2 linked regions of the Thermus aquaticus genome follow. The protein of the gene in region 1 binds, or shares a complex with, the protein of each later gene. Links are inferred from orthologs where the notes say so. Each region holds a gene or a part of one and is shown on either strand. Other genes may lie near its edges. The genes, in order: accB and accD.

Region 1 (14,937 bases):
GTCCCCGCCGTCCGAGAGGACCTCGGCGAAGGGCACCTCCTCGGCAGCCACCTCTGCCCGCCGTTCCCCCCTGAATAGGAGGGCGAAGAAGGCGTAGAAGAAGAGGACGATGGCCAAGAGGAGGATAATGCCCGCGAGGATGTTAAAGACCATGGGGACCGCCGCATGGGTGTAGGCGTCCGGAGCCTGGGCGATGTAGGCCCGCCGGGGCACGTTGAGGAGGCCCTGCCAGTGCATCCCTACCGCCATGACCAGCATCCCCACGAACCACAGCCACATCCCCGCGAGTCCCGCCTTGCGGATGCCCTCGGTCAGGGGCTTGCCCGTGAGCTGGGGCACTAGCCAGAAGACCGCCCCCATCATGGTCATGGTCACCAGGGTGCCCACCTGGAGGTGGAAGTGGCCGGGCACCCAAGTGGTGTTGTGGATCACGTAGTTCAGGGTGTAGCTGGCGTTCACGATGCCCCCCGCCCCACCAGGGATGAAGGCGATGAGGCCCAGCACCGGGGCCACGAAGGCGGGGTTGTCCCAGGGCAGGGCCTTGATCCAGCCAAAAAGGCCCTTCCCGCCCCGCATCCGCCCGGCCAGCTCCAGGCTGGCGGCCACGGTGAAGGCGGTGATCAGGCTGGGCACGGCCACGAAAAGGGTCAGGACCGCATGGACGAACTTCCAGGTGGGGGTGATCCCGGGGTCGGCGTACTGGTGGTGGAAGCCCACGGGCACGGAGAAGAGGAGGAAGAGGAGGAAGACCACCCGGGCCAGGGGATCGGAGATGAGCTTGCCCCCCGCCAGCTTAGGCAGGACCAGGTAGAGGAGGGCGTAGGCGGGGAGGAGCCAGAAGTAGACGATGGGGTGGCCGGTGTACCAGAAGAGGGTCCGGGCCAGAAGGGGGTCCACCCCCTGGACGAGGCCCAGGGACCAGGGGATGAGCAGGAAGACGCTTTCCACCACCAACCCCAAGGAGGCCAGGAGCCACATGAGCCAGAAGGTGACCGCCATGTAGGTGGCCAAGGGGGTGATGCGCTCCGGGTGATGCTGCTTGAAGCGCAGCCACATCCCGATGACCAAGAGGCCCACCACCAGGCTAGCGGCCACAAAGACTGTGGCCCCCACGTAGAAAGCCCAGTGGCCTTTCAGGGGGGGATAGAAGGTGTAGAGGACGGTGGCCTCGTTGGCCAGAAGGGGCAGGGCGGCTACCAGGAGGCCCAGGAAGGCCATCCACCAGGCCACCCACCCCCAGGTGAGGTTGGGGCGGACCCCATAGGCCCTAAGCTCCCTGGCGGGGAGGTAGAACATGACCGCCATGGCCAAAAGCTGGGTGAAGACGATGGCGTTCAAGACCCCGTGCAGGGTGAGGCCCTGGTAGTAGGACTGGACGAAGGGGAGGAGGCGCTTCAGCAAGGGGTAGGCGTCCACGTTCCCGTAGTTCAGGGCTTGGAAGGGGCCGAAGAGGCTTCCCACAAGGAGGGCCACGAAGCCCAGGACCAAGTAGTAGAGGGTGAGCTTCTTCTCGGGGTTTTCTGCGTAGACTTGGGGAAAAGATTTCACCGCCATCTTACTCCTCCACCACAATCTTTCCAAACATCAGGTGGTGCCCTACGCCGCAGTACTGGTTGCAGATGATCCGGTACTCCCCGGCCTTTCGGAAGGTGTGGCGGACGGTGGTCACCTCGCCGGGGAGGACCTCCACGTTGACGTTGGTGCCCTCAATGTGGAAGCCGTGGATCACATCGGGGCTGGTGGCCTTGAAGACGATCTCCGCCCCCTTGGGGACCACGATGGGGTTGGGCTGGTACCCGAAGGAGAAGGCCAGGACGTACACGGTGTACTGGTTGGGTCCCGTCTGCACCACGGCCTTGGCCGGGTCCGCCCAGGGGCCCTCGCTCCGGACCTTGGTGGGGTCCACCCGCTCCAGCTGGCCCACGGGGATCACTCCCCGGAGGCCGTGGTTGGCCAGGGTGAAGGCGATAATGGCCGCGAAGAGGAGAACGGTGAAGACGGAGAAGGCGATCCACTTCTTCTCGTAAGCCAGAAGGGCTTTTTTGAGTTGGGCTTCCCGCTCGGTCATGGCTACCCCCTAGCCAGGAAAACGGCCAATACCCCGAACCAGAAGACGAGGATCACGAGGGCCAAAATCGCCACCACACCTAAGGCGCCTACCGGTTTTTCCTCCATACCCTTCCTCCCTTACGGCCGGTTGCCGTATACGGGGCCCATGGTAGCTAAAGCTGGGCCTGGGCGCAAAGTACATTTGTCCCTACTGGATACCCGGGTAGGGTAGGACATTTGTCCCTTGTAAAAGGGAAAGCGGGGGCCTCGAGGCCCCCGCCCCCAAAAGGCCCCTCAGGTGGCGCTCCCCACCCGGGCCAGGACCAGCCGGCTCACCTCCTTCAAGGTCTCAAAGACCCCCTTGCCCTCGGTGGCCACCGCCTCAAAGACGGGGAAGCGCCCCTCGGGGTCCACCACGGCCCGCACCATGTCCACGGGCAGGGCGTCGGGCAGGTCCCGCTTGTTGACCTGGAGCACCACCGGGAGGTCCTCCACCTTGAGGCCGTACTCCGCCAGGTTTTCCCGCATGTTGCGCATGCTCTCGGCGTTGGCCCGGAGGCGGTTGGGGGCCGAGTCGGCCACAAAGACGATGCCGTCCACACCCCTCAGGATCAGCTTGCGGCTGGCGTTGTAAAAGACCTGGCCGGGGACGGTGTAGAGGTGGAAGCGGGTCTTGAAGCCCTTCACCTCCCCCAGATCCAAAGGCAGGAAGTCAAAGAAGAGGGTGCGCTCGTCCTCGGTGGCCAGGGAGACCATCTCTCCCTTGCGCCCCTCAGGGATCCTGCCGTAAATCCACTTGAGGTTGGTGGTCTTCCCCGAAAGCCCGGGACCGTAGTAGACGATCTTGAAGTTGATCTCGCGGTTGGCGAAGTTGATGGTGCTCATGCTAGTTGCCGAAAAGCTCGTCCAGAAGGGCCTTGGCCCCTTCCCGGTACTCCGTGTCCAGGTGGAGCTTGGGCGGGTTGGCTATGGCCTCCTCGGCGATCCTGGCCAGGGTCTCCGCCGCCCGCTTGCCGTGGAGCTTGACCTTGCCCAAGGGGGCGTTCTCGTCAAAAACCAGGAGGAGGAGGGCGTGCTCCCCGGCCTCGTCCACGTAGAGGCCCATGTGTTCGCCCTGGTGCACCACCTCCTGGAAGCGGGCTTCCCCCAGGAGCTTGGCCAGGGCCTGGGTGGCGGCGGCGTTGCCCGCCACCAGGGTGGCCAGGGAGTCCAGAGGCGGGGGCTTGGGGGCCCAGAGGGCCTCCTTGTGGGCCAGGACGAAGCCCTTGCGGTCTATGAAGAGGGCGTAGCGGGCCCCGGTTTCCCGGAGGGTCTCTTCCAAGACCCCCATGGCCCGCTCGTAGAGGGCCCCGTAAAGGACCAGGGAAGGTTCCACCATAGTATGCTCAGTCTACCATGAAGGGCTTTTTGGAGGAGGCCAAGGCGCTTTTGGCGGAGCTCATCGCCCTGCCCACGGTGAGCGCCGAGGGGCGGGCCCTTAGGGAGGGCGCGGAGAAGGTGGCCGAGGTCCTTCGGGGCCTGGGGCTTTCCGCCTCTTTGCACGAGGGGTATGGCCCCCCGGTGGTCTACGCCGAGGGCGGGGTAGGGGAGAGGACCCTGCTCTTTTACAACCACTACGACGTCCAGCCCCCGGACCCCTTGGACCTGTGGGAAACGGACCCCTTCACCCTGGTGGAGCGGGACGGGGCCTGGTACGGCCGGGGGGCCCACGACGACAAGGGGGAGCTGGTGGCCCGGGTCGTGGCCCTCAGGCTTTTCCGGGAAAAGCACGGCTTCCTGCCCCGGGTCAAGTTTGTGGTGGAGGGGGAGGAGGAGGTGGGTAGCCCGCACCTCGCCGACTATGTGGCCGATAAGCGGGACCTCCTCCAGGCCGAGGCCATCCTCTGGGAGGCGGGGGGCGTGGACGCTAAGGGGCGGCCCTACCTCTACGCCGGCCTGAAGGGCATCGTGGCCCTGGAGCTTCGGGTGCGGACGGCGGCCTTTGACCTCCACTCCTCCTACGGGGCCGTGGTGGAAAACCCCATCTACCGCCTCTCCTTGGCCCTGGCCTCCCTGAGGGACGAGGAGGGAAGGGTCCTGATCCCGGGCTTTTACGACCGGGTCCGCCCCCTCACCCCGCCGGAGGTGGAGGTTCTGGCCTCCATCCCCGACGAGTCCGAAGCCCTCAAGGAGGCCTTTGGGGTGAGGGACTTTCTGGGCGGGGCCAGGAACCTGGAGTTCCACCAGCGCCTCTACGCCGAGCCCTGCGTGAACTTTAACGGCTTCCACTCGGGCTACGGGGGGCCCGGTTCCAAGACCGTCCTCCCCGCCGAGGCCGTGGCCAAGCTGGACTTCCGCCTGGTGCCGGACCAGGACCCGGAGGAGATCCCGGGACTGCTCAAGGTCCACCTCGAGGCCCGGGGCCTCCACGACGTGGAGGTGGTGGTCCTGGAGAAGGGGGAGCGCCCGGCCCGCTCGGACCTGGCCCACCCCTTCGTGGGCTTGGCCAAGGCGGCTTTGGAGGAGGCCTTTGGGGAGAAGGCCGTCCTCTACCCCAACATGGCGGGCTCGGGGCCCATGCACCCCTTCCTCCACCACTTGAAGGCCCCGGCCGTGGGCCTCGGCGTGGGCTACCCGGGGAGCCGGGTCCATAGTCCCAACGAGCACATCCGCATCCGGGACTTTGAGCGGGGAACCCTGGCCATCCTTCGCCTTCTGGAGCGCTTCTTCGGCGTTTAATACCACCCCATGCTGGCCCAAGCCAGCATGGGGGCCCCGGCAAAAGGTTCCTGGGGAAGTTACCAGGCACGGTGGGGCGAAGGGAACAAGGGTATAAGGTATCCTCTTGGCGTTATGCGCCTCATCTTCGGCGAGCGCGACGTCCCTTACCAGGAGGCCCGGGTGGTGGTCCTGCCCGTGCCCTACGACCTTTCCCTTTCCTTTCTGCCGGGGGCCAGGAGGGGCCCCGAGGCCATCCTCCTGGCCAGCCGGGAGCTGGAGCCCTTCCTCCTGGAGCTCTCCGTGGCCCCGGAGGAGGTGGGCATCTATGCGGCGGAGCCCGTGCCCTTCGTGGCCGGAAGCGCCGAGAAGAGCCACCTTTTGATCCGGGAGGCGGCCTTGGCGCACCTCCTGGCGGGGAAGTTCGTGGTGGCCCTGGGGGGGGACCACTCCATCAGCCACCCTCTGGTCATGGCCCACCGGGAGGCTTTGGGGGAGTTTTCCATTCTCCACATTGACGCCCACGCCGACCTCTACCCCGAGTGGCAGGGCTCGGTCTACTCCCACGCCTCCCCCTTCTACCGCCTCCTCCAGGAGGGCTTTCCCCTGGTGCAGGTGGGCATCCGGGCCATGGACCAGGACTCGCTAAGCCTGGCCCGGGAAAAGGGCGTGGGCCTCTTCCCCGCCCACCGGATCCACCGGGAGGGGCTTCCCCTGAAGGCCATCCTCGCCGCTTTGGGTAGGCGGGTCTACATCTCCCTGGACTTTGACGCCCTGGACCCCGCCTTCATGCCCAGCGTGGGCACGCCCCTGCCCGGTGGCCTCTCCTACCGCCAGGTGGTGGACCTCCTCGAGGCCGTCTTCCAGGAAAAGGAGGTGGTGGGCATGGACTTCGTGGAGCTTTCCCCAAACGGCCAGTTCCACGCCGAGATGACCGCTGCCCAGCTGGTTTACCACGCCATCGGCCTAAAAGGGCTTCAGGCGGGCTGGCTTTCCCCCCTTTAGCCACATTCGGCCCGCCTTCCCTCCTATAGCCTCAGGGCATGCTTTGGCTTGGGGTTCTTCTGGGCCTCGCCCTTCCCACCCAGGCCCAAGGCCTCACCATTCCCGAGCTCCGGAAAAGGGTCTACGGGGAAGGGGGCTTCCGGGTGGAACGGGTCCTGGAGGAAAGGCCGGGCTTCACCCGGGTCCAGTTCTCCCACCTCTCGGACGGCCTTCGCGTCCACGGCTTCGCCAACCTGCCCAAGGGGCGGGGGTCCTTCCCCGTGGTGGCGGTCCTCCACGGCTACGTGGAGCCTTCCCGCTACCGCCTCCTGGCCTACACCACCCCCTACGCCGACTTCCTGGCCGAAAGGGGGTTTTTGGTCCTCCACCCCAACTACCGGGGCCATCCGCCCTCAGAGGGATCTCCCGCCAGGGGCTTGCGCCACCCTTACGCCGTGGACGTTCTGAACCTGCTGGCCGAGGTGCGAAAAGGGGCCTTTCCCCAGGCCGACCCCGCCAGGATCGCCCTCTTCGGCCACTCCATGGGGGGCGGCGTGGCCCAGGTGGTCAGCCTGGTGGACCCCGGGCTGAAGGGGGTGGTCCTCTACGCCAGCATGAGCGGCGACGAGCGGCTGAACCTGGAGAGGATCCGCTCCTGGTCCCAGGGGAGGCGGGGCGGGGAGTTCTTCACCCTGCCCGAGGAGGTCCTCAAAGCGGCCTCCCCCTGGACCTACCTGGAGGAGCTTTCCGTGCCCTATAGCGTCCACCACGGCACAAAGGACGCCCAGGTGCCTCCTGAGTGGAGCTTCGCCCTCTGCCGGAGGCTCAAGGACTTGGGTAAGCCGGTGGCGTGCTTGGCCTACCCCGCGGGGCACCTCTTCCGGGGTGAGGCGGACCGGGTTTTCCGGGAACGGGCCCTCGCCTTTTTGCGCCAAGCGTTGCGCTAGACTGGCGGCGTGAAGGCCTTCTTGGAAAACCTGACCGCCCTCTTCCTGGCCCTGGCCTTCGGGGCCGCCGTCTTCGGCGCCCTGGCCCGGCTTGTGGGGGCCAGGCGCACCTGGCCCTTCTTCGTCCTGGCCTTTCTCCTTCTTCTCCTGGCCCTCCTTTCCCGGGTAGAATAGCCCCCCGTGGCCAAGCGCGTGGTCTCCGTTTCCCTGGGGAGTAGCCGCCGGGACTCCGTGGCCGAGGTGGAGGTCCTGGGGGAGAAGGTGGTGCTGGAAAGGCGGGGCACGGATGGGGACTTCCAGGGGGCCATCTGCCTCATCCGGGAGCTGGACGGCAAGGTGGACGCCATCGGCCTGGGGGGCATAGACCTCTATTTGGTGGCGGGAGGGCGCCGCTACGTGATCCGGGACGCCCAAAAGCTCAAGGAGGCTGCCAAGAAGACCCCGGTGGTGGACGGCTCGGGCCTCAAGCACACCCTGGAACGCCGGGCCGTGCACGAGCTCTCCACCCTCTTTGACTGGAAGAGGACCAAGGTGCTCCTCCCCTCCGCCGTGGACCGCTTCGGCCTGGCCGAGGCCCTGGACGAGGTGGGAGCCCGGGTCCTCTACGGGGACTTCATCTTCGCCCTGGGGCTTCCCATCCCCCTCTACCGGCTTTCGCTCTTGAAGAAGCTGGCCTACCTCCTGCTTCCCGTTTTGACCAAGCTTCCCTTTGGCCTCCTCTACCCCACGGGGGAGAAGCAGGAAGAGTGGGTCGTGGACTGGCGAAGCCGCTACTACCGCTTTGCGGACCTGGTGGCGGGGGACTGGCACTACCTCAAGCGCCACATGCCCGAGGACATGCGGGGGAAAAGCGTCCTCACCAACACCACCACCGAGGAGGACGTGGCCTTCTTGAGGGCCAGGGGGGCCAGGTACCTCATCACCACCACCCCCAGGCTTTCGGGTAGGAGCTTCGGCACCAACGTGATGGAGGCCCTTCTCGTGGCCCTGGCGGGCCGGGAGCTTGGGGAAGCGGATTATCTTCGGTATATTGACCTATTAGGGCTGAAGCCCCAGGTCCTGGACCTGGAGAAGCCCCAGGAGGAGAGAGCATGATCAGCGTGACCGACCTGCGCCCGGGCACCAAGGTGAAGATGGAGGGCGGGCTTTGGGAGTGTGTGGAGTATCAGCACCAGAAGATCGGCCGTGGCGGGGCCAAGGTGGTGGCCAAGTTCAAGAACCTGGAGACCGGGGCCACGGTGGAGCGCACCTTCAACTCGGGGGAGAAGCTGGAGGACATCTACGTGGAGACGCGGGAGCTCCAGTACCTTTACCCCGAGGGGGATGAGCTGGTCTTCATGGACCTGGAGACCTACGAGCAGTTCCACGTGCCCAAGGTGCGGGTGGAGGCGGCCCGCTTCCTCAAGGAGGGGATGACGGTCCTGGGGGACATGTACGAGGGGCGGCCCCTCAAGATCACCCCGCCCACGGTGGTGGAGCTGAAGATCGTGGACACGCCCCCTGGGGTGCGGGGGGACACGGTTTCCGGGGGCTCCAAGCCCGCCACCCTCGAGACCGGGGCCGTGGTCCAGGTGCCCCTCTTCGTGGAGCCGGGGGAGGTCATCAAGGTGGACACCCGCACCGGCGAGTACGTGGGCCGGGCCTGAAAGGCCGGCCGGGGTAAGGACCCGGGCCTAGGCCCGGGTTTTTTGACCGGGTGCAAAGCTTTTCCTCAGGGAATCCTGGGGTAAGCTTTATGCCACGAGGTGCGGTATGACACCAAAGGAGCTAAAGCAGATCCTGCAGGCCCTGGTGGAGCACGGGGTGAGCGAGCTCACCCTGGAGACCCCCGACTACAAGCTCACCGTGCGCCGGGGTGGGGAGGTCCAGATGGTGGCCGTGCCCCAGGTAGCGGCCCCGGTGCCCGCTCCGGCTCCGGTTCCCGTCCCCGCCCCTGCGCCGGCTCCCGCCCCGGCGGAGGCGGCCCCTGCGCCCGAGGCCCCCAAGGCCGACGAGTGCCCGGGGTGCGTGGAGATCCGGGCCCCCATCGTGGGCACCTTCTACCGGGCCCCCGCCCCCGACGCCCCCCCTTACGTCAAGGAGGGGGACCGGGTGGAGAAGGGGCAGGTCCTCTGCATCATTGAGGCCATGAAGCTCATGAACGAGATTGAGTCTGAGGTCTCCGGCATCGTCAGGAAGATCCTGGTGGAAAACGGGGAGCCCGTGGAGTACGGCCAGCCCCTCTTCCTCATCCAGCCCCTATGAAGAAGGTCCTGATCGCCAACCGGGGGGAGATCGCCTTAAGGATCATCCGGGCGGCCAGGGAGCTGGGCATCAAAACCGTGGTGGCCCACTCCACCGCCGACGAGAAGAGCCTCCCTGTGCTTCTGGCCGACGAGGCCATCTGCATCGGGCCTCCCCCTTCCGGGCAGAGCTACCTCAACATCCCCAACCTCCTCTCCGCCGCCATCGTCACCGGGGCCGACGCCATCCATCCCGGTTATGGCTTCCTGGCCGAGAACGCCACCTTCGCCGAGATGTGCCGTGAGCACGGGATCACCTTCATCGGCCCCACGCCGGAGAACATGCGGGCCCTGGGGGACAAGGCCACGGCCCGCAAGGTGGCCCGGGAGGCGGGGGTGCCCACGGTCCCGGGCACGGACGAGGTGGAGAGCGTGGAGGAGGCCAAGCGGGCCGCCTTGGAGATCGGCTACCCCGTCATCCTCAAGGCCTCGGCCGGGGGCGGGGGGCGGGGGATGCGGGTGGTCCACACCGAGGAGGACCTGGAAAGGGCCGTCCTGCAGGCCCAGGAGGAGGCCCGGGCCGCCTTCGGCAACCCCGCCGTCTACCTGGAGAAGTACATTGAGGAGCCCAAGCACATAGAGATCCAGGTTCTGGGGGACGGGGAGCGGGTGGTCCACCTCTGGGAGCGGGACTGCTCCATCCAGCGCCGCCACCAGAAGCTTTTAGAGGAGGCCCCCAGCATCCTGCCCCTGGAGACCCGGCGGGCCATCGCCGAGGCGGCCAGGAGGCTTGCGGAGCATGTGGGCTACGTCTCTGCCGGGACCCTGGAGTTTTTGGTGGACAAGGAGGGCAACTTCTACTTCATTGAGATGAACACCCGCATCCAGGTGGAGCACCCCGTCACGGAGATGGTGACGGGGGTGGACCTGGTCCAGGCCCAGTTTAGGATCGCCATGGGGGAGAGGCTCTGGCTCAAGCAGGAGGAAATTGAGGTCCGGGGCCACGCCATAGAGGTGCGCGTCAACGCCGAGGACCCGGAGAAGGGCTTCAGGCCCTCCATCGGCAAGGTGGAGACCCTGCTCTTTCCCGGGGGGCCCGGCATCAGGGTGGACAGCCACCTCTACGCCGGCTACCAGATCCCCCCTCACTACGACAGCCTGATCGCCAAGATCATCGCCTGGGCCCCCAGCCGGGAGGAGGCCATAAGGCGCATGGAGCGGGCCCTGGGGGAGACGGTCATTGAGGGTCCCGGGCTCAAGACCACCATCCCCTTCCACCAGAAGGTCCTCCAGAACGCCTTCTTCCGCCGGGGGGCCGTCTACACCAACTTCGTGGCCCGGCGGATGGAGTTGTAGACTGGGCGTGTGATGGTGGACTACGAGATCAGCGACCAGGCCCTCGAGGGCCTGGTGGCCCACGCCTTGGAGGGCTTGGAGGGGGTCCGCCCCCTGGAGGTGGCCCCCCGCTCCCTGGGGGAGGTCTTCCGCCGCATGAAGCCCATCAAGGTGGAGCGCCATCCCGAGGGGCTTTCCGTGGACCTGGTCCTCTCCGTGGACTACGGGGCGGCCATCCCCGAGCTGGCCAAAGAGGTCCAGAAGGCGGTGGCCGAGGCCCTCTTCGTGGCCACCGGCGAGAAGGTCAAGGCGGTGAACGTCACCGTGGCCCAGGTGGAGTACCGGCCGGGGGGGCATGCGTAGGCGGGCGCGGGAACTGGCCATGCGGGCCCTCTTCGCCCACACCCAGGGGGGTGTGGACCTGGAGGAGGCCCTGAGGCACGCCCTGGAGGAGATGGGCGGGGAGGAGGAACCCTACGGGGACCCCCTGGACGAGGAGGGGGTGGCCTTCGCCAGGCGGCTTCTTTTGGGGTACAAGGCGCACCAGGAGGAGGTGGACCGCATCCTTAAGGAGACGGTGGAGGGCTGGGACTTCGGCCAGATGGCCAAGACCGACCTCACCATCCTCCGCCTGGCCACCTACGAGATGCTCTACGAGCCCACCCCCTTCGCCCCCCTTATTGAGGTGGCGGTGAAGATCGCCAACCGCTACGGGGGCGAGCACTCCGGGGCCTTTGTGAACGGGGTCCTGGGGAGGCTTTACCGGCGGATCCAGGAGGGAGAGATCAAGACGGTGCCCAAGGAGGACTAGGTGACCCAGGCGCGCATCCTTTCCGGCCACGAGGTGGCGGAGGCGGTTTACAAGGAGCTAAAGGAAAAGCTCGCCTCCCTTTCCTTCGTGCCCTCTTTGCGGGTGATCCGGCTTGGGGAGGACCCGGCCTCGGTCTCTTACGTGCGCCTCAAGGACCGGCGGGCCCGGGAGCTGGGCCTCAGGAGCCAGGTGGAGGTCTACCCCGAGGACTTCCCGGAGGAGGCCCTTCTTGAGCGCATAGAGGCCCTGAACCGGGACGAGGACGTGGACGGCATCCTGGTCCAACTCCCGCTGCCCCGCCACATCCGCGCCGAGCGGGTCCTGGAGGCCATCTCTCCCCTGAAGGACGTGGACGGCTTCCACCCGGTGAATGTGGGGCGGCTCTGGAGCGGGGGGGAAGGGCTTTTCCCCTGCACGCCTCTTGGGGTGATCCGCCTCCTCCGGCACTACGGCGTGGAGCTGAGGGGCAAGGAGGTGGTGGTCATCGGCCGCTCCAACATCGTGGGGAAGCCTTTGGCGGCCCTTCTCCTCCGGGAGGACGCCACCCCCACCCTGGCCCACTCCAAGACCGAGAACCTGCCGGAGGTGACGAGGCGGGCCCAGGTGCTGGTGGTGGCCGCGGGCCGCCCCCACCTGGTGCGCAAGGCCTGGGTGCGCCCCGGGGCGGTGGTGGTGGACGTGGGGGTGAACCGAGTGGAGGGGAGGCTTCTTGGAGACGTGCACCCGGAGGTGGCGGAAGTGGCGGGGGCCCTCACCCCGGTGCCCGGGGGCGTGGGGCCCATGACCGTGGCCATGCTGATGGCCAACACCGTGAAGGCGGCCCTCTTGAGGCGGCATGGAGCTCCTCGGTAACGGGATCTTCTGGACGGCCATGGCGGCCAACCTCCTGGCCCAGACCCTGAAGCTTTTCATCTACTACCGCCTCGAGGGCCGCTTCCAGTGGGAGCGCTTTCTGGAGACCGGGGGGATGCCCTCCAGCCACTCGGCCACGGTGAGCGCCTTAGCCGTCAGCGTGGGCCTGGAAGAGGGCTTTGACAGCGCCCTCTTCGCCGTGGCCGCCGTCTTCGCCCTCGTCGTCATGTACGACGCCACGGGGATCCGCCGGGCGGCGGGCCTCCACGCCCAGCTCCTGAACCAGCTGGTGCAGGAGATCCGCCGCCTGCAGGAGCTGGGCCCCACCCCGGCCCCCCTGAAGGAGCTTCTGGGCCACACCTACCTGGAGGTCTTCGTGGGGGCTCTTCTGGGCCTCCTGGTGGCCCTTGGCGTTCACTACCTCTTCCCGGCGGCGTAGAAGGCCAGGGTCTGGCCCAGGAGGAAGAAGAGAAGGCCCAAAACGGGGTTCAGGAAGAAGACGAAAAAGCTTAGGAAAAGGGCTACCAGAAGCGGGAGGAGGGGCTTCTTAAAGCGGTGAAACACGTAGAGGTTCACAAGCCCGAAGAAGAGGAGCGCCAGGAAGGCCACCGTTTCCACGGGAGGCCATTGTACGCTCTTGCCAGGCCCGGGGAATGGGGTAAACTTTTACCGAGTATAAGGAGGTGGCGCCCATGCTGACCCTACCGGAAAAAATCCTCTTCGTCCTCCTCCTGGCGGCAAGCCTCTACTACGCCTACACCGGCTTCCGCCGGGTCTATTTGGCCATCAGGCGGGGCCGTCCCGAGGACCGCTTTGACCGCCTGCTCCAGCGCATCGGGCGGGCGCTTTGGCTCACCCTCACCCAGCGGACGGTCTTCAAGAGGAGGCCTTTGGTTTCCCTCCTCCACGCCTTCGTCTTCTACGGCTTCGTCTACTACCTTCTGGTGAACCTGGTGGACCTCCTCGAGGGCCTCTTCGGCCTCCATGCCCGGGGGGGCTTCTGGAACCCTTATAACCTCATCGCCGACCTCCTCACGGCCCTCATCCTGGTGGGCATCCTGGGGCTCATGCTCCGCCGCTACGTGGTGGCGCCCCGGGACTTCACCTGGAACTCCAAGGTCCCCCTCCACGAAAAGGTGCGCCAGGGCATCCCCCGGGACTCGGCCATCGTGGGGGCCTTCATCACCTTCCACGTGGGTAGCCGCCTCCTCTCCAAGGCCTTCACCCTGGCCAAAGACGGCCCCGATCCCTTCCAGCCCGTGGCCAGCGCCCTGGCGGGGGCCCTCTCCGGCCTTTCCCCCCAGGCCCTCACTTTCTTTGAGCACTTCTTCTGGTGGGGCGTCTTGGGCTCCATCCTCCTCTTCTTGCCCTACTTCCCCCGCTCCAAGCACATCCACCTGATGATGGCCCCCATCAACCTGGCCTTCGGCAAGGAGAAGCCCGGGGCCCTGGTCCCCCTGGACCTTGAAAAGGAAGAGGAAAAATTTGGGGCGGAGAAGCTGGAAGACCTCTCCTGGAAGCGCCTCCTGGACGCTTACGCCTGCATCATGTGCAACCGCTGTCAGGAGGCCTGCCCCGCCTACACCACGGGCAAGGCCCTAAGCCCCGCCGCCATCCTCATCTCCGAGCGCTACGAGCTCAACGAGATCCTCCCCGAGTTCGCCTCGGGGAAGGAAAGCCCAAGGCCCCTCATGGAGTTCGCCCTCAACGAGGAGGCCCTCTGGGCCTGCACCACCTGCATGGCCTGCGTGGAGGTTTGCCCGGTGGGCAACGAGCCCATGCTCCACATCCTAGACGTGCGCCGGGCCAAGGTCCTCATGGAGGGCGAGTTTCCCCAGGAGCTCAACAACGCCTTCCGGGGCATGGAAAGGGCGGGCAACCCCTGGGGCATCAGCCAGGCCAAGCGCCTGGACTGGGCCGAGGGGCTTCCCGTGCCCAAGGTGGCGGAAAAGCCCCACCCCGAGGTCCTCTACTGGGTGGGGTGCGCCGCCAGCTACGACCCCCGGGCCCAGAAGATCGCCCGGAGCATGGCCCAGATCCTGAACGCCGCCGGGGTGGACTGGGCGGTCTTGGGCACGGAGGAGAAGTGCACCGGGGACGCCGCCAGGCGGGCGGGCAACGAGTACCTATTCTTCCAGCTGGCCACGGAGAACGTGGAAACCCTGAACCGGGTGGCCCCCAAGACCATCGTCACCACCTGCCCCCACTGCTTCCACACCCTCGCTAACGAGTACAAGGACTTTGGCGGTAACTATAGGGTGGTCCACCACTCGGAGTTCATCGCCGAGCTTCTCCAAGAGGGGAGGCTTAAGGTCAGCGAGGAGACCAGGAAGGTGGTCTTCCACGACCCCTGCTACCTGGGCCGCCACAACGGGGTCTACGAGGCGCCCCGGGAGGTGCTGAAGGGGGTAGGCTTCCAGCTCGCCGAGCCCGGGCGGAGCCGGGAGAAGAGCTTCTGCTGCGGGGCCGGCGGCGCCCAGTTCTGGAAGGAGGAGGAGCCCGGGGCCATGCGGGTTTCCCAGAACCGCTACCGCGAGCTCAAGGGCACGGGGGCGGAGGTCATCGCCACGGGTTGCCCCTTCTGCATGGCCATGATGAACGTGGAGGTGGCCCAGGACCAGGAGGCTCCCGAGGTCCTGGACATCGCCGAGCTGGTGGCCCGGGGCCTACGGGCGTAGGTGGACGGCATAGACCCTAAACCCCTCCATCCACCCCTCCCCGTAGGCCCGGAGGAGGAGGCCCGGGGGAGGGGTGAGGAGCTCCAGGGGTTCCCAGTAGAAGGGGCTTTGGGGCTTTCCCCGCCTCCTGGCCTCCTTTTGGCTGAAGCCCTCCACCAGGAGAAGCCCTCCCGGGAGGAGGAGGGGCGGGAGGAGGGCGAGTAGGGGGCGGTTCACGTAGTAGCTCACGACGATGGCGGCGAAGGGGCCTTTGGGGAGGCGGAGGGGGAAGGCCTCGAGGTCCATCTCCAGAAGCTCGAGGCCCGCCGTCCCCGCAAGCCGCCTCAGGGCCTCCCGGCTCCTTTCCACCAGGACCACCGGGC
Region 2 (15,021 bases), 1.1 Mb from region 1 along the record:
GCTTCGTGGAGCGCTTCGGCTTCCGGCCCTTCGCCTACTACCGCATGGTCCTGGCCCTGGTCTACGCCTACTTCTTCCTACGCTAGGGCCAAAACCCGGTCCAAGGCCTCCAGGAAGACCCCGTAGGCCTCCCGCCTGGCCCCTTCCCCCATGAGGCCCAGCCGGAGCACCTGCCCCCGGGTGGGGCCGATGCCCCCCGCCACGGCCACGCCCTCGGCGTAGAGGGCCCTCACCAGCCGGTCCGCCTCCACCCCCTCGGGCGGGCGGACCACCAGGACCGTGGGGAGGGGGCTTTCCTTGGGGTAAGGGCGAAAGCCCCTAAGGCCAAGCTCCTCCAGTAGCCAGGCGTAGAGCGCCTCCGCCCGCTTTTTCCTGGCCTCTATCCCCTCCTCCAGGGCCAGGTCCAGGGCCTCGAGGAGGGCGTAGTGCAGGAGGACAGGGGTGGTGTGGTGGTACCCGCCCCGCTCCCAGTGCTCCGCCACCCGGGCGAGGTCCAGGTACCAGCCCCGCCGCCCGGTGAAGGCCCGAAGCCCCTCCTGGCTCACGGCGATGGGCGCCAGGCCCGGGGGCGCCGAGAGGCACTTCTGGCTTCCGGTGAAGGCGTAGTCCACCCCCATGGCCCGCATAGAGAAGGGGAGCATCCCCAAGGTGGTCACGGCGTCCAGAAAAAACAGGGCCCCGGCCTCCTTGGCCAGGGCCCCGATGGCGGGGGCGGGGTTCAGGACCCCGGTGGAGGTCTCCCCGTGGACCAGGGCCACCATGCGGTAGCGCCGGCGCGCAAGCGCCTTCTTCACCGCCTCGGGGTCCACGGCCTCCCCCGGGGGGAACTCCAGGACCGTGGGCTCCAGGCCGTGGAGGTGGGCCATCTCCGCCACCCTTTGGGAAAAAGCCCCGTTCACCAAGACCAGGACCGGTCCCCGATCCAGGTTGGCCAGGCCCGCCTCCATGCCCAGGCTCCCTGACCCCGCCAAAGCGGCCACCAAAGCCCCTTCCCCGGGGTCAAAGAGGACCCTTAGCCTTTCCTGGATGGCCCGGTTCACCGCCAGGACCTCGGGGTCCAGATGCCCCCGCATGGGGCGGAGCAAGGCCCTCTGCACGCGTTCGGGTATGGGTGTGGGTCCGGGGGTCAGAAGCAGCATGCCAAACCTCCCAAAAACTCAGGCCCCCGCGGGCAAACCCGGGGGGGCCCTTCCCGAAGGAAGGGGCCCCCTACCGGATAGCTCGCAGGAGCCTCATTACTGGGCACTTTAGCAAAGGGCCCGTCCCTTGTAAAGTGCTAGGTGGATGAAGGACTACTACGCCATCCTGGGGGTGAGCCGGGAGGCCACCCAGGAGGAGATCAAGCAGGCCTACCGCAGGCTGGCCCGGGAGTACCACCCGGACCGCCACCCCGGGGACAAGGCCATAGAGGAGCGCTTCAAGGAGATCAACGAGGCCTACGCTGTCCTCTCCGACCCCGAGAAGCGGGCCCGGTACGACCGGGGGCTTCTGGAAGGCCAGAGCTTCCGGGAGGAAGATCTCTTTGACCTCTTCGCCCAGGTCTTCGGCTTCCGCCGCGGGCCCGTGGCCCCCAGGGGGGAGGACCTGGAGGCGGTGGTGGAGGTGGAGCTCCAAGACCTCCTGGAGGGAAAGGAGGTGGAGGTGGCCTATAGCCGCCTGGTGCCCTGCCAGGCCTGCGGGGGCCAGGGGGGAAGGCGGGTGGCCTGCCCCACCTGCGGGGGAAGGGGGGTGGTGGAGAGCTACCACCGGGGCTTTTTCGGCACGGTGGTGAACCGCACCGCCTGCCCCCATTGCAAGGGCCAGGGCTTCCTCCTGGCCGAGGCCTGCCCCATATGCCGGGGCCGGGGCCGGGTGGCCCGGGAAGAGCGGGTGCGGGTGCGGATCCCCCCTGGCATGGACGAGGGGCAGCTCCTCCGGGTGCCGGGGTACGGCAACCTGGGTCCCGGCGGTCCCGGGGACCTCTACGTGCGCCTTCGCATCAAGCCCCACCCCCACCTCAAGCGCCAGGGGGCGGACCTCATCTACCGGCTGAGGCTGGGCCTGGCCCAGGCCGCCCTGGGCACCCGGGTGGAGGTGCCGGGGCTAAAGGGCCCCATCCCCCTGGACATCCCCCCGGGCACCGGGCACGGGGAGGTCTTTGAGCTCCCAGGGGAGGGCCTCCCCCACCCCGGGGGGCGGGGCGCCTTGCGGGTGGAGGTGGAGCTCACCGTGCCCAAGAAGCTCTCCAAGAGGGCCAGGGAGCTCCTCAGGGCCTACGCCGAGGAGGTGGGGGAGTCCGTGGCCCCCGAGGGGTTTTGGGAGAAGCTTAAGGGGTTCTTCCGCAAATAGCCCCCTTATGGTAAAGTGAGGTATTCCGGGTGGCCCTAGGGTGGCCCCCATGGGTCTAAAGCAACCCCTAGATCCCCGGATACGAGCGAGGGCTCGGAAGAAGAAGGAGCAGTATGCAGAAGGGTCGGGTCAAGTGGTTCAACGCGGAGAAGGGCTACGGCTTCATTGAGCGCGAGGGCGACACGGACGTGTTCGTCCACTTCAGCGCCATCAACGCCAAGGGGTTCCGCACCCTGAACGAGGGCGACATCGTCACCTTTGAGGTGGAGCCGGGCAAGAACGGCAAGGGCCCCCAGGCGGTGAACGTCACCGTGGTGGAGCCGGCCCGCAAGTAAAGGCCTCTGGAGGCCGCCCCGGGTTTCCCGGGGCGGTTTTTTTCACCCCCTTCTCAGGGAGGGCCGGGTAGCATGGAGGCGATGCGGACCCAAAGCTTAAGCCTCCGCCCGGTCCAGCTCTCGGACGCCGCCCTCCTCCAAGAGCTCTTCCTGAAGAGCCCCGGCTACTTCGCCCTGATCGGCATGGAGCCCCCGGGCCTCGAGGACGTGATCCGGGACCTCCACACCCTGGAGAAGGACCCCCGCCGCCGGGCCTTCCTCCTCTTCCTGGAAAGGGAGGCCGTGGGCTACCTGGACTACAAGCTCCACTACCCCAAGGCGGAGGAGGCCACCCTGAGCCTTCTCCTCATCCGGGAGGACCGCCAGGGCCAGGGCCTGGGCCAGAGGGCCCTCCGCCACCTCATGGAGAACCTGGTGGGCGTGAAGCGCCTCTACGCCGTGGTCTACGGCCAAAACCCTAGGGCCAAGGACTTCTTCCTAAAAGAGGGCTTCCGCCACGTAAAGGATGGAGGCCCCGCCGTGAGCTGGTACGTGCGCGCGCTCCGGGCGGGGCCCGACGAGGGCCTACTCTAGGCCGGCCAGCTTACGGTTTTTCTCAATGTAGGACTTCCACTGCTCGGGAACGTCCTCTTCGGGGAAGATGGCGTTCACCGGGCAGGCGGGCACGCAGGCCCCGCAGTCAATGCACTCCTCCGGGTGGATGTAGAACTGATCCCCTCCGTCATAGATGCACTCCACGGGGCAGACCTCCACGCAGGACTGGTCCTTCACGCCGATGCAGGGCTCGCAGATCACGTGCGGCATCCTTCACCTCCCGAGCAACCGCTCCCCCCTATTTTAGGCCAGGGCGCTCCCTGTCAAGGGGCCAGGCGGTAAAAGGCCTCACGGAAGATGGCCCCAAGGACCTCCTCCCCCCGCACCACCAGGACCAGGGGCTCGCGGAGGAAAAGGGGGTAGAGCTCGCTCACCGCCGCCTCCGCCTCCACGCTGGGCACCTCCTCCAGGGGCCGGATGTGATCGGAAAGCCCAAGAAGCCCTATAGGCCTCCCCTCCTGCACCAGAAGGGCCACCCCCCGGCCCTCGTAGGCCTCCGGGGCCTCCACCTGGGGGAGGGGCTTGGCCAGGCGGTACGCAGGCAGAGGGCCAAGAAGCCCAGCGGTGAGGAGGGTGGTGCAGGGGACTCGCACCGCTCTCTGGGCCACATAGAGGGCGAAGGTGAAGAAGAGGAGGAAAGCCAGACCCTCCAGCAGGCCGTAGAAGTTGAAGCCCCCCCAGCCAAGCCTTCCCCCACCGCCCAGGAGGAAGTGCACCAGCAAGGAGAAAAGGAGGGCCAGGACCAGAGCCGCCAGGTAGGCAAAAAGCCCCGCCAGGCGGAGTTCCTTCACCGTGCGCATGGGTCTAGCTTACCAGGTCCTCCTCCTTGTCCACGTCCACCCCCACCTCGGGGTAGGGGGTGACGAGGGCCTGGGCCTCCACCCCCAGGATCCGCCTGGCCCGGGCCTCCAGCTCGGGAAGGGAAAGCCTCCCCAAAAGGAGCTTCAGGAGAATGTCCAGGCCGATGAGGCGCGCCAGGGCGAGGGGCCTCTTCCTCAAGGCCACCACCCGCCTGGCCAGGGGCAGGGCCTGGAAGAAGAGGGCCTTGTCCAGAAGGAGAAGGTTGCCCCCGGTGAAGGTGCCCTCCTTGAGCCTGGCGTAGGTGCGGCGGTTTCCGGGAAAGCGGGCCTCCACGGCCTCCTTGGGCACGATGGGGTAGACCAGGGCCGCCTCCGGGGCCCTCTCCAGCACAAACCGCACCGCCTCCGGGGTCAGGTGGGGGATGTCGGCGGTGGCCACCAGGACCCGCCCCTCCACGTGGGCTAAGGCGGCCTCCAGGTTGGCGAGGAGGCTTCCCTGGTCGGGCAGGGTGAGCCTGGGAGCGGGGGAAAGCCCCGGGTTCTCGCCCAGGTAGACCGCGGGAAGGCCCGCCCCCCTTAGGGCCTCCAAAACCCACTCCGCCATGGGCCTTCCCCTAAAGGGGACCAGGGCCTTGCTCCGCACCCCATACTTCCTGGCCCAGGCCTCTTCGCCCCCAGCCAAGACGACGGCCTCCATACCCCCTATGCTATACTTTCCCCATGGCTCGGTGGCTTGCCCCCTTGGGCCTCCTCCTCACCTGGGCCCTCACCTTGTTCGCCTACTTCCAGCTCCCAAAGAGGATCCCCGCCCACTGGAACCTCCAGGGGGAGGTGGATCGCTACGGAGCCCGGGAGGAGGTCTTTCTCCTCCCCCTCGTCCTGACCCTCCTCATCTACCCCCTCCTCCACCTGGCCCCCCGCATAGACCCCAAGCTCCGGGGGCAGACCCCTGGGGTCTGGCCCTGGCTCGAGGCCCTGGTGGTGTGGAACTTCGCCCTTTTACAGGGGGCCATCCTCTACGCCACCTGGCGGCACCTCCTGGGCGCGCCCATCCCTGTGGAGCGGGCCATCCTGGGGTTCTTGGCCCCCATTTTCCTGGGCCTGGCCCTTCTCCTTCCCCGCCTTTCCCCCAACTACCTGGCCGGGGTGCGCACCCCTTGGACCCTCGAGGACCCCGGGGTATGGCGGGCCACCCATCTGCGGGCGGGGGTGGTCTTCGGCCTTTTGGGCTTCCTGGCCCTGGGAGTGGCCTTGGGCTGGCTCCCCTTCTGGCTTTGGGCCTTGGCCTTGGCCCTGGGAAGCCTTGACCTGGTGCTCTTCGCCTACCGAGCCTGGCGAAGGCGAAACCCCGGCCCCTAGGGGCCGGGGGCTTTTATGGGGTAGCCCTAGAGGGGCCTGAGCTCCAGCCTCAGGACCTGGTTGCCGGTGACCCGGATGGCCTGGACCAGGGTGCGGTAGCCGGGGGCCACCAGGGTGAGCTCGTGATCGCCGAAGGGGGCCTCCAAGCGCAGGTACCCGCCCCTGGCCACCCCCACCTCCTGGCCATCCAGGAAGACCCGGGCCTCCACGTTCAGGTAAAGCTCCAGAATGGCCCGCACGGGAACCAGCTCCACCACGAGCCTCAGGCTCTCCCCGGGCCGCACCTCCACCTGGGCCCGGTACTCCCCGTACCCGGGGGCCACCACCCTGACCTCGCGCAGGCCCGCCTCGAGGCTCACCCGAAGGGGCGCCCGGCCCACCAGGCGGCCGTCCACGTAGACCTCAGCCCCCTCGGGCCTGGCCTCCAGGTAGAGCTCCCCGGTGCGGATGGGCCTCAGGCTGGCCACAAGCCGCGTCTCCCGGCCCCGCTCCACCCGGACCGTAGCCTGGTAAGGCTCGTAGCCGGGAAGGCGGAGCTCCACCCGGTAGGTGCCCTCGTTGAGGGTGAGGCGGAGGGGCGTGCGGCCTTGGAGGCGGCCCTCCAGGTAGACTTCGGCCCCCGAGGGGCTGGACTCCAGGAAGAGGGTCCCCGTCTGGGGGATGGGGTTCAGGCGGACCTCGAGGCGGGTGGTCTCGCCCCGGCGCACCTGGACCGTGGCCCGGTAGGTCTCGTAGCCCGCGAGGCGAAGCTCCACCCCGTACCGCCCCTCGGGCAGGCTCAAGGTGAGGGGGGTGCGGCCCCTGAGGGTCCCGTCTACGTAGACCTCAGCCCCCGAGGGGGTGGAGACCACGCTTAAGGTGCCCTGCCGGGGCTCCGGGACGAGCTGGGCGAAGACCTGGACCCTTTCCCCGGGCCTGGGGTTCACCGTGACCTTGTAGACCTGGTAGCCGGGAAGCCTGAGCTCCAGATCGCGCCGCCCCGGGTTCACGGAGAGGGTCAGGGGGGTGCGGCCCTGGAGGCGGCCGTCCACGTAGACCTCGGCCCCGGTGGGCCTCGAGTCCACCACCAGGGTGGCCTGGGCCGGGGCGGTGATGCGGCCCACGTAGTAGCGGGCCACGTCCGTGACCCAGTCCCTAGGGGGCAAGGGCTCAACGATGATGGAGAGGGCCCGGGCCAGCCCCTCGGCCCCCTGGACCCTCACCCGGTTCCCCTCCACGTCCAGGATCTCCTGGATGGAGAGGGGGCGTTTGCTGGCCACCGCCAGGATGCGGTCCTCCCCCTCGGGGCCGGTCACCGTGTAGCGGTAGCGGGCCCCCGCCGGCGGGTAGCGCTGGGTCTCCCCCGCCCTTAGGAAGTTATCCCGCTCAAAGGCGTTAGGCAGAATGGGGTCAATGCGCCCATCGGCGTTGATGTTGAAGAGGTAGACGTAGGCGTCCTGGTTGACGCTCACATAGATGAAAATGGGTTCGCCGATCCGGTAAACGGCGTTCCCCCGCTTGCCCGGGTCCTTGTCCACCCACACCTTGACCTGCAGGTCCGTGGGCACCGGGTTGACGATGATGCCCTGGGGGCTCAACTGCTGCGCCAGGGCCATTCCGAGACCCAGTACCCAAAGGAGAAGCTTCCGCATACCCCTCACCTCCATCCCCAGGCTAAAGCCCGGATGTGAAAACCCTGAGGGAACAAGGCCAAGAAACCTTAAGGCTCGGCGAAGGCCCCTAGGGCGCGGAAGCGGCGGTAGCGGTCCTGGTAAAGGGCCTCGGGGGAAAGGCCCTTGAGCTCCTCCAGGGTCTTCAGGAGGGCCTCCTTGATGGCCTGGATGGCGGCCTCCGGGTCCTTGTGGGCCCCGCCCTCGGGCTCGGGGACAATGGCGTCCACCACCCTAAGTTCCAGGAGGTCTTTGGCGGTGAGCTTGAGGGCCTCGGCGGCCTTGGGGGCCTCCTTGGCGTCCCGCCAGAGGATGGCGGCGCAGGACTCGGGGCTGATCACGGAGTACCAGGCGTTTTCCATGATGAGGACCCGGTTGGCCACGGCGATGGCCAAGGCCCCCCCGCTTCCCCCTTCCCCCAGGATCAGAGCGATAGCGGGGACCCGGAGGCGGCTCATCCTCTGGATGCTTTGGGCGATGACCCAGGCCTGGCCCCGCTCCTCGGCGGAGACCCCCGGGTAGGCCCCGGGGGTGTCAATGAAGCTTAAGAAGGGGTAGCCGAAGCGGTCCGCCAGGTCCATTAGGCGCATGGCCTTGCGGTACCCCTCGGGGTGGGGCATGCCGAAGTTGCGCCTTAGGTTCTCCTTGGTGTCCCGCCCCTTCTGGTGCCCCACCACCACCACCTTCTCCCCCTCCAGGTAGGCCAGCCCCCCCACGATGGCGGGGTCATCGGCGAAGGCCCGGTCCCCATGGAGCTCCAAGAAGTCCTGGAAGGCCTTTTCCAGCACGTCCAGGGTGGTGGGCCGCCCGGGGGCCCGGGCCAGCTGCACCCGCTGCCAGGCGGTGAGGTTCCCGTAGGTCTCCCTCTTGAGGCGCTCTAGGCGCTCCTCCAGGAGGCGGATCTCCTGCTCCAGGTCCACCCCCGTGGTCCTGGCGGTCTCCCTGAGGTCCTGGATGCGCTTTTCCAGCTCCTGGATGGGCTTTTCAAACTCCAACGCCATAGGGAACCCCCGGGTGCAGGTGGCGGAGGGCCCGGACCACTTCCCCCTTCAACCTCCTGCGGTCCGTGACCCGGTCCACCATCCCGTGCTTGAGGAGGAACTCCGAGCGCTGGAAGCCCTCGGGAAGTTCCTGGCGGATGGTCTGCTTGATGACCCTGGGCCCGGCGAAGCCGATCAGGGCCCCGGGCTCGGCGAAGATGACGTCGGCAAGGGCGGCGAAGCTCGCCGTCACCCCCCCGGTGGTGGGGTCGGTGAGGATGGCCACGTAGGGGAGGCGCTTGGCCCAGAGGAGGTCCAGGCTCATCACCGTCTTGGCCATCTGCATGAGGGAAAGCGCCGCCTCCTGCATCCTGGCCCCCCCAGAGGCGGCCACGATGACCAAAGCCCGCCCCTCCTCCGCCGCCCGCTCCACCCCCCGGGCGATCTCCTCCCCCACCACGCTCCCCATGGACCCCCCGGCGAAGGCGTAGTCCATGACCAGGAGGACCGAGGGCACCCCCCCGATGGCGCAGACCCCTCCCAAAATGGCGTCGGGACGCCCCGTCTCCTCCTGGTAGGCCTTGAGCCGCTCGGCGTAGGGCTTGGTGTCCACGAAGCCCAGGGGGTCCAGGGGCCTTAAGCGGGTGGTCTCCTGGAAGGTGCCGGCATCGGCCAGCATCGCCACCCGCTCCGCCGCGGGCATCCGGTGGTGGTGGCCGCACTTGGGGCAGACCCCCAGGTTCTCCTTAAGCTCCTTCTTGTAGAGCGCCGCTCCGCAGGCCTCGCACTTGGTCCAAAGCTCGGGGACGTCCCGGTTCTCCCCGCTGGGCCGCCTCCTTCGGAAAAGCCTCTCCAGGGCCATTCACGCCTCCTTAGGGGCCTCGAGGGCCCGGGTCTCCCCGGCCACGCTCTGGCCGACGAAGACCGCCCCCGCCTCCACCTCCAGGGCCTGGGCCCGGACGTTGCCGGTGAGGCGGGCCGTCTTGGCCAGGAAGACCTTCTCTGCCACCAGGTCCGCCCTCACCTCCCCGTGGACCTGGATGGCCTGGGCCTCCACCCTTTCCCCCTCCACCCGGCCGGTACAGCCCACCTCCAGCTCCCCCTCCACCCATACGGAGCCCCGCACCAGGCCGTCTAGGCGCACCTGTCCCTTGGCCTTGAGGTCCCCCAGGACCTCGGTTTCCGGGCCCAGGTAGGTGAGGACGCGTTTCTTTCTACCCAGCATCCGCCCCATTCTACCGGGAGGCCCAGGCGGGGTCCAGGTATGGCCTGGGATCCACGGCCACGCCCCGGCGGTAAACGGAATAGTGCAGATGGGGACCCGTGGAGCGTCCCGTGGAGCCCACATAGCCCAGGACCTGGCCCCGCTCCACCCGCTCCCCCGGTCGGACCAGGAGACGGGAGAGGTGGCCGTAAAGGGTCTGGTACCCCTCGGCGTGGTCCAGGAGGACGGCGAGGCCGTAGGGGCCCATCCACCCCGCCTGGGCCACCACCCCCGAGCCCGTGGCGTGGACGGGGGTCCCGTAAGGGGCGGCGAAGTCCAGGCCGTCGTGGAACTCCATGCCCCAGCCGAAGGGGTTTTTCCGCATGCCGAAGAAGGAGGTAACGCCCTCGTAACGCCTAAGGGGAAGCCCCGCGGGCAGGCTCCGCTCTATCTCCAGGGCGCGCTCCAGGGCGGGGGTGAGCTCCTGAACCTGGTTCCTCAGGTCCAAGACCGCGGCCCGCACCTCGGCCCAGGCCTCCATGGCCCCGCCCCCCTGCCCGCCCTCCTGGTAGCGCACGGGAAGGGCGTTGATGGGGGAAAGCCCCGCCCGGCGGCGGAGCTCTTCTATGGCCCTCCTGAGCTCCTCCAGCTCCTTTTGCGTGCGCTGGGCCTCCTGGGAGAGGGCGCCGTTTTTGGCCCTTTCCGCCTCGAGGGCCAGGGATAGCCGCCTGGCCTCCTGGGAGAGGGCCTGGATCCGGGCCTCCAGGGCCCGCACCTCCCGGGCCCGGTGCCAGAGGTAGAGGTTAGCCCCGCTCCAAAGGGCCAGGAAGGCCAGAAGGAGGGCCGGGACCCAGCCGGGAAGGGAGAGGGCCCGGCTTCCTCCTCCGCTTCGGGTGAGGAGGAGGGTATAGCGGGCGGGCCGCCGTTTCATCCCGAAGGAGTATACCCCAAGGGGCCGCCCATGGTTTCTTCCCCTTTGGGGCCCCCGCCGTGGCTCTTGCCACGACGGGGTACTTATACCCTTGTTTCCCGTTTCCTTCGGCCCACCATGCCTGGTAGCTTCCCCAGGAACCTTTTGCCGGGGCCCCCATGCTGGCGCAAGCCAGCATGGGGTGGTATTAGAGGCTGTCGTAAAAGGGTGGTATCCTTGAAGGGTGCCTCTTAGACGATGTTACCCCAGCGACCTAACCGACGAGGAGTGGGCCCTCCTGGAGCCCCTCATTCCCGCCCCCAAGCCCGGCGGCCGGCCCGCCAAGGTGTCCAGAAGAGAGATCATGAACGTCATCCTTTACGTCCTGAAGAACGGCATCCCCTGGCGAGCCATGCCCCATGACCTGCCCCATTGGTCCACCGTCTACCACTACTTTCGCCGGTGGCAGAAGGAGGGGGTGTGGGAGAAAGCGGTGCAAGCCCTGGTCCGCCGGGACCGGGAGCGAGAAGGGAGACCCGCTTCCCCCAGCGCCCTGGTCATGGACAGTCAGTCGGTGAAAACGACGGAAAAAGGGGGCCCCGGGGAAACGATGGGGCGAAAAAGGTCAAAGGGAGAAAGCGCCAGATCCTAACGGACACGGGGGGCCGCCTCCTGAAGGTCTTTGTCCACCCGGCCAATGAGCATGACAAGTGGGGTGGGCGGGCCTTGCTGGCGGGGATGGACCTCTCCTTGTGGCCACGGGTGCGGAAGCTTTTCGTGGACTGGGGGTACCGGGGCCTCAAGGAGACGGCTTCTTCCCTGGGTTTGGAGCTAGAGGTGGTGGCCCGTCCCTACGCGGGGGTACGGGGGGTCTGGGTGCGGGAGGGGGCGGAGGTGCCGGAGATTCCGCGGGAGCGTGGGTTCAAGCCTTTACCTAAGAGGTGGGTGGTGGAGAGGACCTTTGCCTGGCTGGGGCGGAACCGGCGTCTTGCCAAGGACTATGAGGAGAACCCTCTGGTAAGCGAGGCCTGGGTCTATCTGGGCATGCTACGATTGTTGGTGAAGCGGCTAGCCAGGGCCGTGTAACTGCCCGTGGAGGACTTTTACGACAGCCTCTTAGACCATGCCCAGGACCAGAGGCGAGGGGCTGGCGCTCTCCCCAAGCCGGAAGGCTTCCCCAAGGAGGCCCAGGGCCTCCTCCAGGCCCCGGTTCCGGTGGTAGACCAGGGCCAGGGCCTCTCCCCTTTCCACCCGGTCCCCGGGCTTCTTCAGGAGGTGCACCCCCACCCCGTGGTCTATGGCCTCCCCCTTCTTCCGCCGCCCCCCGCCCAGGGCGAGGACGGCGAGGCCCACCTTCAGGGCATCCACCTCCTGGACCACCCCCTCTTCCTGGGAGAGGAGGGCAAGCTCTTCCCCGAGGGGAAGCAGGGAAAGGTCCTCCACCACCCTGGGGTCCCCCCCCTGGGCCTCGAGGAAAGCCCGGAACTTCTCCAAGGCCCTTCCCTCCTCCAAGGCCCTCCGGGCCAGACCGGGGTCCAACCCCTCAAGCTTCAGGGCCTCCTCGGCCAGGGTGAGGGCCACCTGCAAAAGATCCTCAGGGCCTTCCCCTTTCAGGGCGAGGATGGCCTCCCGCACCTCTAAGGCGTTCCCCACCGCCTGCCCCAAGGGAGCCTCCATGCTGGTGAGGACCGCCCGCACCCGGCGCGAAGCCCCCTTTCCGATGGCCACCATGGCCTCCGCTAGGGCACGGGCGGCCTCGAGGGTCTTCATGAAGGCCCCCTTGCCCACCTTCACGTCCAGAACGATGCTCCTGGCCCCGGCGGCCAGCTTTTTGCTCATGATGGAGCTGGCGATGAGGGGAAGGCTTTCCACCGTGGCCGTCACGTCCCTGAGGGCGTAGAGCTTCCCGTCCAAGGGGGCCAGTTCCTGGCTCTGGGCGGCGATGACCAGGCCCACCTTCCTCGCCCTTTCCAGGAACTCCGCCTCCGTCATCTCCCCCCGCCAGCCCGGGATGGACTCCAGCTTGTCAATGGTCCCCCCGGTGTGGGCCAGGCCCCGGCCCGACATCTTGGCCACCGTGCACCCGCTGGCGGCCAGGATGGGGGCCACCACCAGGGTGGTCTTGTCCCCCACCCCTCCGGAGGAGTGCTTGTCCACGGGGTGGGGGAGGTGGGAGAGGTCCAGGACCTTCCCCGAATGGGCCATGATCTCCGTGAGCCAGAGGGTCTCTTCCTGGGAAAGCCCCCGGAAGAAGACGGCCATGAGCCAGGCGGAAACCTGGTAATCGGGAACCTCGTCCCTCAGATAGCCCAGGAGGAAGGCCGCCATCTCCTCTTTGGCGTGGGCCAGGCCGTCCCGCTTGGCCTGGATGAAGCGCACGGGGTTCATGGCCCCATGCTACGCTAAGGGCATGGCCACCCGGTACCGCTTCGGGCTTGAAGCCTACGAGAGGCTCTTCCGGGGGGTCAAGAACGTGGAACTCCTGGAGGGGGAGGTCTACGAGATGAGCCCCATCGGCCCCAGGCACGCCTGGAAGGTAGCCAGGCTGGTCCGGGCCTTCCTGGAGGCCCTAGGGGACCAGGCGGTGGTCTGGCCCCAGAACCCCATCCGCATCCCTCCCCACTCGGAACCCCAGCCGGACCTGGCCCTCCTAAAGCCCAGGGACTACGGGGAGGCCCTCCCCACCCCGGAGGACGTCCTCCTCCTCGTGGAGGTGGCGGACTCCAGTCTGGACCACGACCAAGAAAGAAAGCTTCCCATCTTAGCCCAGGCGGGCATCCCCGAGGTCTGGATTTTAGACCTGGAGCAGAACCTCCTCCACGCCTTCCGCCACCCCAAGGAGGGGGTCTACACGGAGCGTCGGACCTTCCTCCCCGGGGAAGAGGCGGAGCCCCTGGCCTTCCCCGGGGTAAGGATAGCCTGGGACTAAGCAGCCGCCCATAGCTTCTTTGGGGCTCTCGCCACGGCGGGGTACTTAGGCCCGGCCCACGGAGCCGAAGAGCTCCATGCGGCTTTTCACCACCTCCTTCACCGCCTCCCGGGCTGGGCCCAGGTACTTCCGGGGGTCAAACTCCTTGGGGTTCTTGTTGAGGGCCTCCCGGATGAGGGCGGTGAAGGCCAGGCGCAGGTCGGTGTCGGTGTTGATCTTGGCGATACCCAGGGAGATGGCCTTCTTTATGTCCTCGGGGTGGATCCCCGCCGCCTCGCCGATCTCCCCTCCCGAAGCTCGGAAGCGCTCCACCAGCTCAGGGGGCACGGCGCTGGCCCCGTGGAGGACCAAAGGAGCGGGCACCAGCCTGGCGATCCTTTCCAGCCGGGCGTGGTCAATGAAGGGCCTGCCCTTCCCCTTGTAGGCCCCGTGGCTGGTGCCGATGGCCACCGCCAGGTAGTCGGCCCCCGTCCTCTCCATGAAGATGCGGGCCTCCTCGGGGTTGGTGAGGAGGGCGTCCTTCTCGTCCACGGCCACGTGCTCCTCTATGCCAGCAAGCCGCCCCAGCTCCGCCTCCACCGTGACCCCCACGGCGTGGGCCGCCTCCACCACCCGCCGGGTCTCCCGCACGTTGGTCTCAAAGTCCTCGTGGGACTTGTCAATCATGACGCTGGTGAAGCCCGCCCGAAGGGCCCTCAGCACGCTCTCGTAGCTACTGCCGTGGTCCAGGTGCACGGCCACCGGCACCCGGGCCTCCTTGGCCAGCTCCACGGCCATGAGGGTGAGGGCCCGCCCCCCGTACTTCATGGCCCCCTCGGAGAGGGCCAGGATGACCGGGCTTCTTTGCTCCTCGGCGGCCTCGAGGACCGCCTGGAGGAACTCCATGTTGTTCACGTTAAAGGCCCCCACCCCGTAGCCCTCTTCCCGCGCCTTCTTCAGGATCTCTAGACCCGTAACCAGCATAAGCACCCCCGGCCCGGATTATACCCGGACCCTTATGGAAGCGTGGAAACTCAGTAGGCCTGCCCCGTGGCCTTGGTGAGGAGGAGCTTGAACTCGTGGGGACTGGTGGCGGCGGAAAGGGCATCCTCCAGGGAGATGAGGCCCTCTTTGTAGAGCTCCACCAGGTGCTGGTCAAAGGTGCGCATCCCGTGGATGCTCCCTTCCATCATGGCCTCCTTGATCTGGGGCGTCTTGTCCTCGTCCTTGATGAGCTCCCGCACGTAGGGGGTGGCGATGAGGACCTCGAGGGCCAAAACCCGCCCCGCCCCATCCGCACGGGGAAGAAGCCTTTGCGAGAGGATCCCCAGGAGGGATTCGGCCAGGAGGATGCGCACCTGCTGGTGCTCGTGGAGGGGAAAGAACTCAATGATGCGGTTGACCGTGCGCCAGGCGTCCAGGGTGTGCAGGGTGGAGAGGACCAGGTGGCCGGTCTGGGCGGCCATGAGGGCGGCCTCCACCGTCTCCTTGTCCCGCATCTCCCCGATCAGGATCACGTCCGGGTCCTGGCGCATGGCGTACTTGATCCCGGAGTAAAAGCTGTCGGTGTCCAGGCCCACCTCCCGCTGGACCACTAGGCTCTTCTTGTGCCGGTGCAGAAACTCTATGGGGTCCTCAATGGTGATGATGTTCTTGGCGTAGTGCCGGTTGATGTGGTCAATGATGGCCGCCAAAGTGGTGCTCTTGCCCGACCCCGTGGGCCCGGTGACCAGGATGAGCCCCCGCTCCCTGGCCGCCAGGCCCTCGAGGGTCTCCCGGGGAAGCCCCAGGGCCTCAAAGCTAGGGATCACCTCCGAGACCACCCGCATCACCAGGCCATAGCTTCCCCGCTGCCTGAGGAGGTTGCAGCGAAAGCGGGCCACCCCGGGGATGGTGTAGGCGAAGTCCATCTCCTTGCGGTATTCCAGCTCCTCCACCTGCTCCGGGGTAAGGA

Evidence for each region.
Region 2: the proteins of accB (region 1) and accD are in contact, whole or in part, in a solved structure (PDB 8UXZ), measured with the Escherichia coli proteins. The link is inferred for Thermus aquaticus from one-to-one orthologs.

The regions. Positions count from the first base shown.
Region 1 is NZ_LHCI01000106.1:1,786,432-1,801,368, reverse strand. What follows is about bases 7,338-10,175. They hold accB (acetyl-CoA carboxylase biotin carboxyl carrier protein), read left to right. Parts: upstream 7,338-8,429; coding sequence 8,430-8,921; downstream 8,922-10,175. Other genes in these bases: accC (acetyl-CoA carboxylase biotin carboxylase subunit), read left to right, coding at 8,918-10,175; efp (elongation factor P), read left to right, coding at 7,769-8,323; BVI061214_RS10515 (hypothetical protein), read left to right, coding at 7,338-7,772. In the rest of the region: BVI061214_RS10555 (cbb3-type cytochrome c oxidase subunit I), read right to left, coding at 1-1,554; BVI061214_RS10550 (cytochrome c oxidase subunit II), read right to left, coding at 1,556-2,068; BVI061214_RS10545 (cytochrome c oxidase subunit 2A), read right to left, coding at 2,071-2,175; GTPase MglA, read right to left, coding at 2,344-2,934; GTPase-activating protein MglB, read right to left, coding at 2,936-3,427; BVI061214_RS10530 (M20/M25/M40 family metallo-hydrolase), read left to right, coding at 3,445-4,767; speB (agmatinase), read left to right, coding at 4,882-5,751; BVI061214_RS10520 (alpha/beta hydrolase family protein), read left to right, coding at 5,790-6,677; BVI061214_RS13325 (hypothetical protein), read left to right, coding at 6,687-6,851; more of BVI061214_RS10515, read left to right, coding at 6,858-7,337; more of accC, read left to right, coding at 10,176-10,255; BVI061214_RS10495 (Asp23/Gls24 family envelope stress response protein), read left to right, coding at 10,268-10,597; transcription antitermination factor NusB, read left to right, coding at 10,590-11,045; BVI061214_RS10485 (bifunctional 5,10-methylenetetrahydrofolate dehydrogenase/5,10-methenyltetrahydrofolate cyclohydrolase), read left to right, coding at 11,046-11,897; BVI061214_RS10480 (divergent PAP2 family protein), read left to right, coding at 11,881-12,336; BVI061214_RS10475 (hypothetical protein), read right to left, coding at 12,315-12,515; and 2 more genes. UniProt on the Escherichia coli protein: This protein is a component of the acetyl coenzyme A carboxylase complex; first, biotin carboxylase catalyzes the carboxylation of the carrier protein and then the transcarboxylase transfers the carboxyl group to form malonyl-CoA.
Region 2 is NZ_LHCI01000106.1:664,649-679,669, reverse strand. What follows is about bases 6,979-9,900. They hold accD (acetyl-CoA carboxylase, carboxyltransferase subunit beta), read right to left. Parts: upstream 8,908-9,900; coding sequence 8,050-8,907; downstream 6,979-8,049. Other genes in these bases: BVI061214_RS04635 (peptidoglycan DD-metalloendopeptidase family protein), read right to left, coding at 9,281-9,900; BVI061214_RS04640 (bactofilin family protein), read right to left, coding at 8,908-9,279; BVI061214_RS04650 (acetyl-CoA carboxylase carboxyltransferase subunit alpha), read right to left, coding at 7,116-8,066; BVI061214_RS04655 (PEGA domain-containing protein), read right to left, coding at 6,979-7,047. Outside these bases: BVI061214_RS04700 (undecaprenyl-diphosphate phosphatase), read left to right, coding at 1-86; BVI061214_RS04695 (aminotransferase class V-fold PLP-dependent enzyme), read right to left, coding at 78-1,139; BVI061214_RS04690 (DnaJ C-terminal domain-containing protein), read left to right, coding at 1,285-2,328; BVI061214_RS04685 (cold-shock protein), read left to right, coding at 2,442-2,663; BVI061214_RS04680 (GNAT family N-acetyltransferase), read left to right, coding at 2,736-3,236; BVI061214_RS04675 (ferredoxin), read right to left, coding at 3,228-3,467; BVI061214_RS04670 (hypothetical protein), read right to left, coding at 3,521-4,057; BVI061214_RS04665 (NTP transferase domain-containing protein), read right to left, coding at 4,062-4,754; BVI061214_RS04660 (DUF1648 domain-containing protein), read left to right, coding at 4,778-5,416; more of BVI061214_RS04655, read right to left, coding at 5,443-6,978; more of BVI061214_RS04635, read right to left, coding at 9,901-10,180; BVI061214_RS04620 (thymidine phosphorylase), read right to left, coding at 11,276-12,547; BVI061214_RS04615 (Uma2 family endonuclease), read left to right, coding at 12,570-13,088; fba (class II fructose-1,6-bisphosphate aldolase), read right to left, coding at 13,134-14,051; BVI061214_RS04605 (type IV pilus twitching motility protein PilT), read right to left, coding at 14,102-15,021.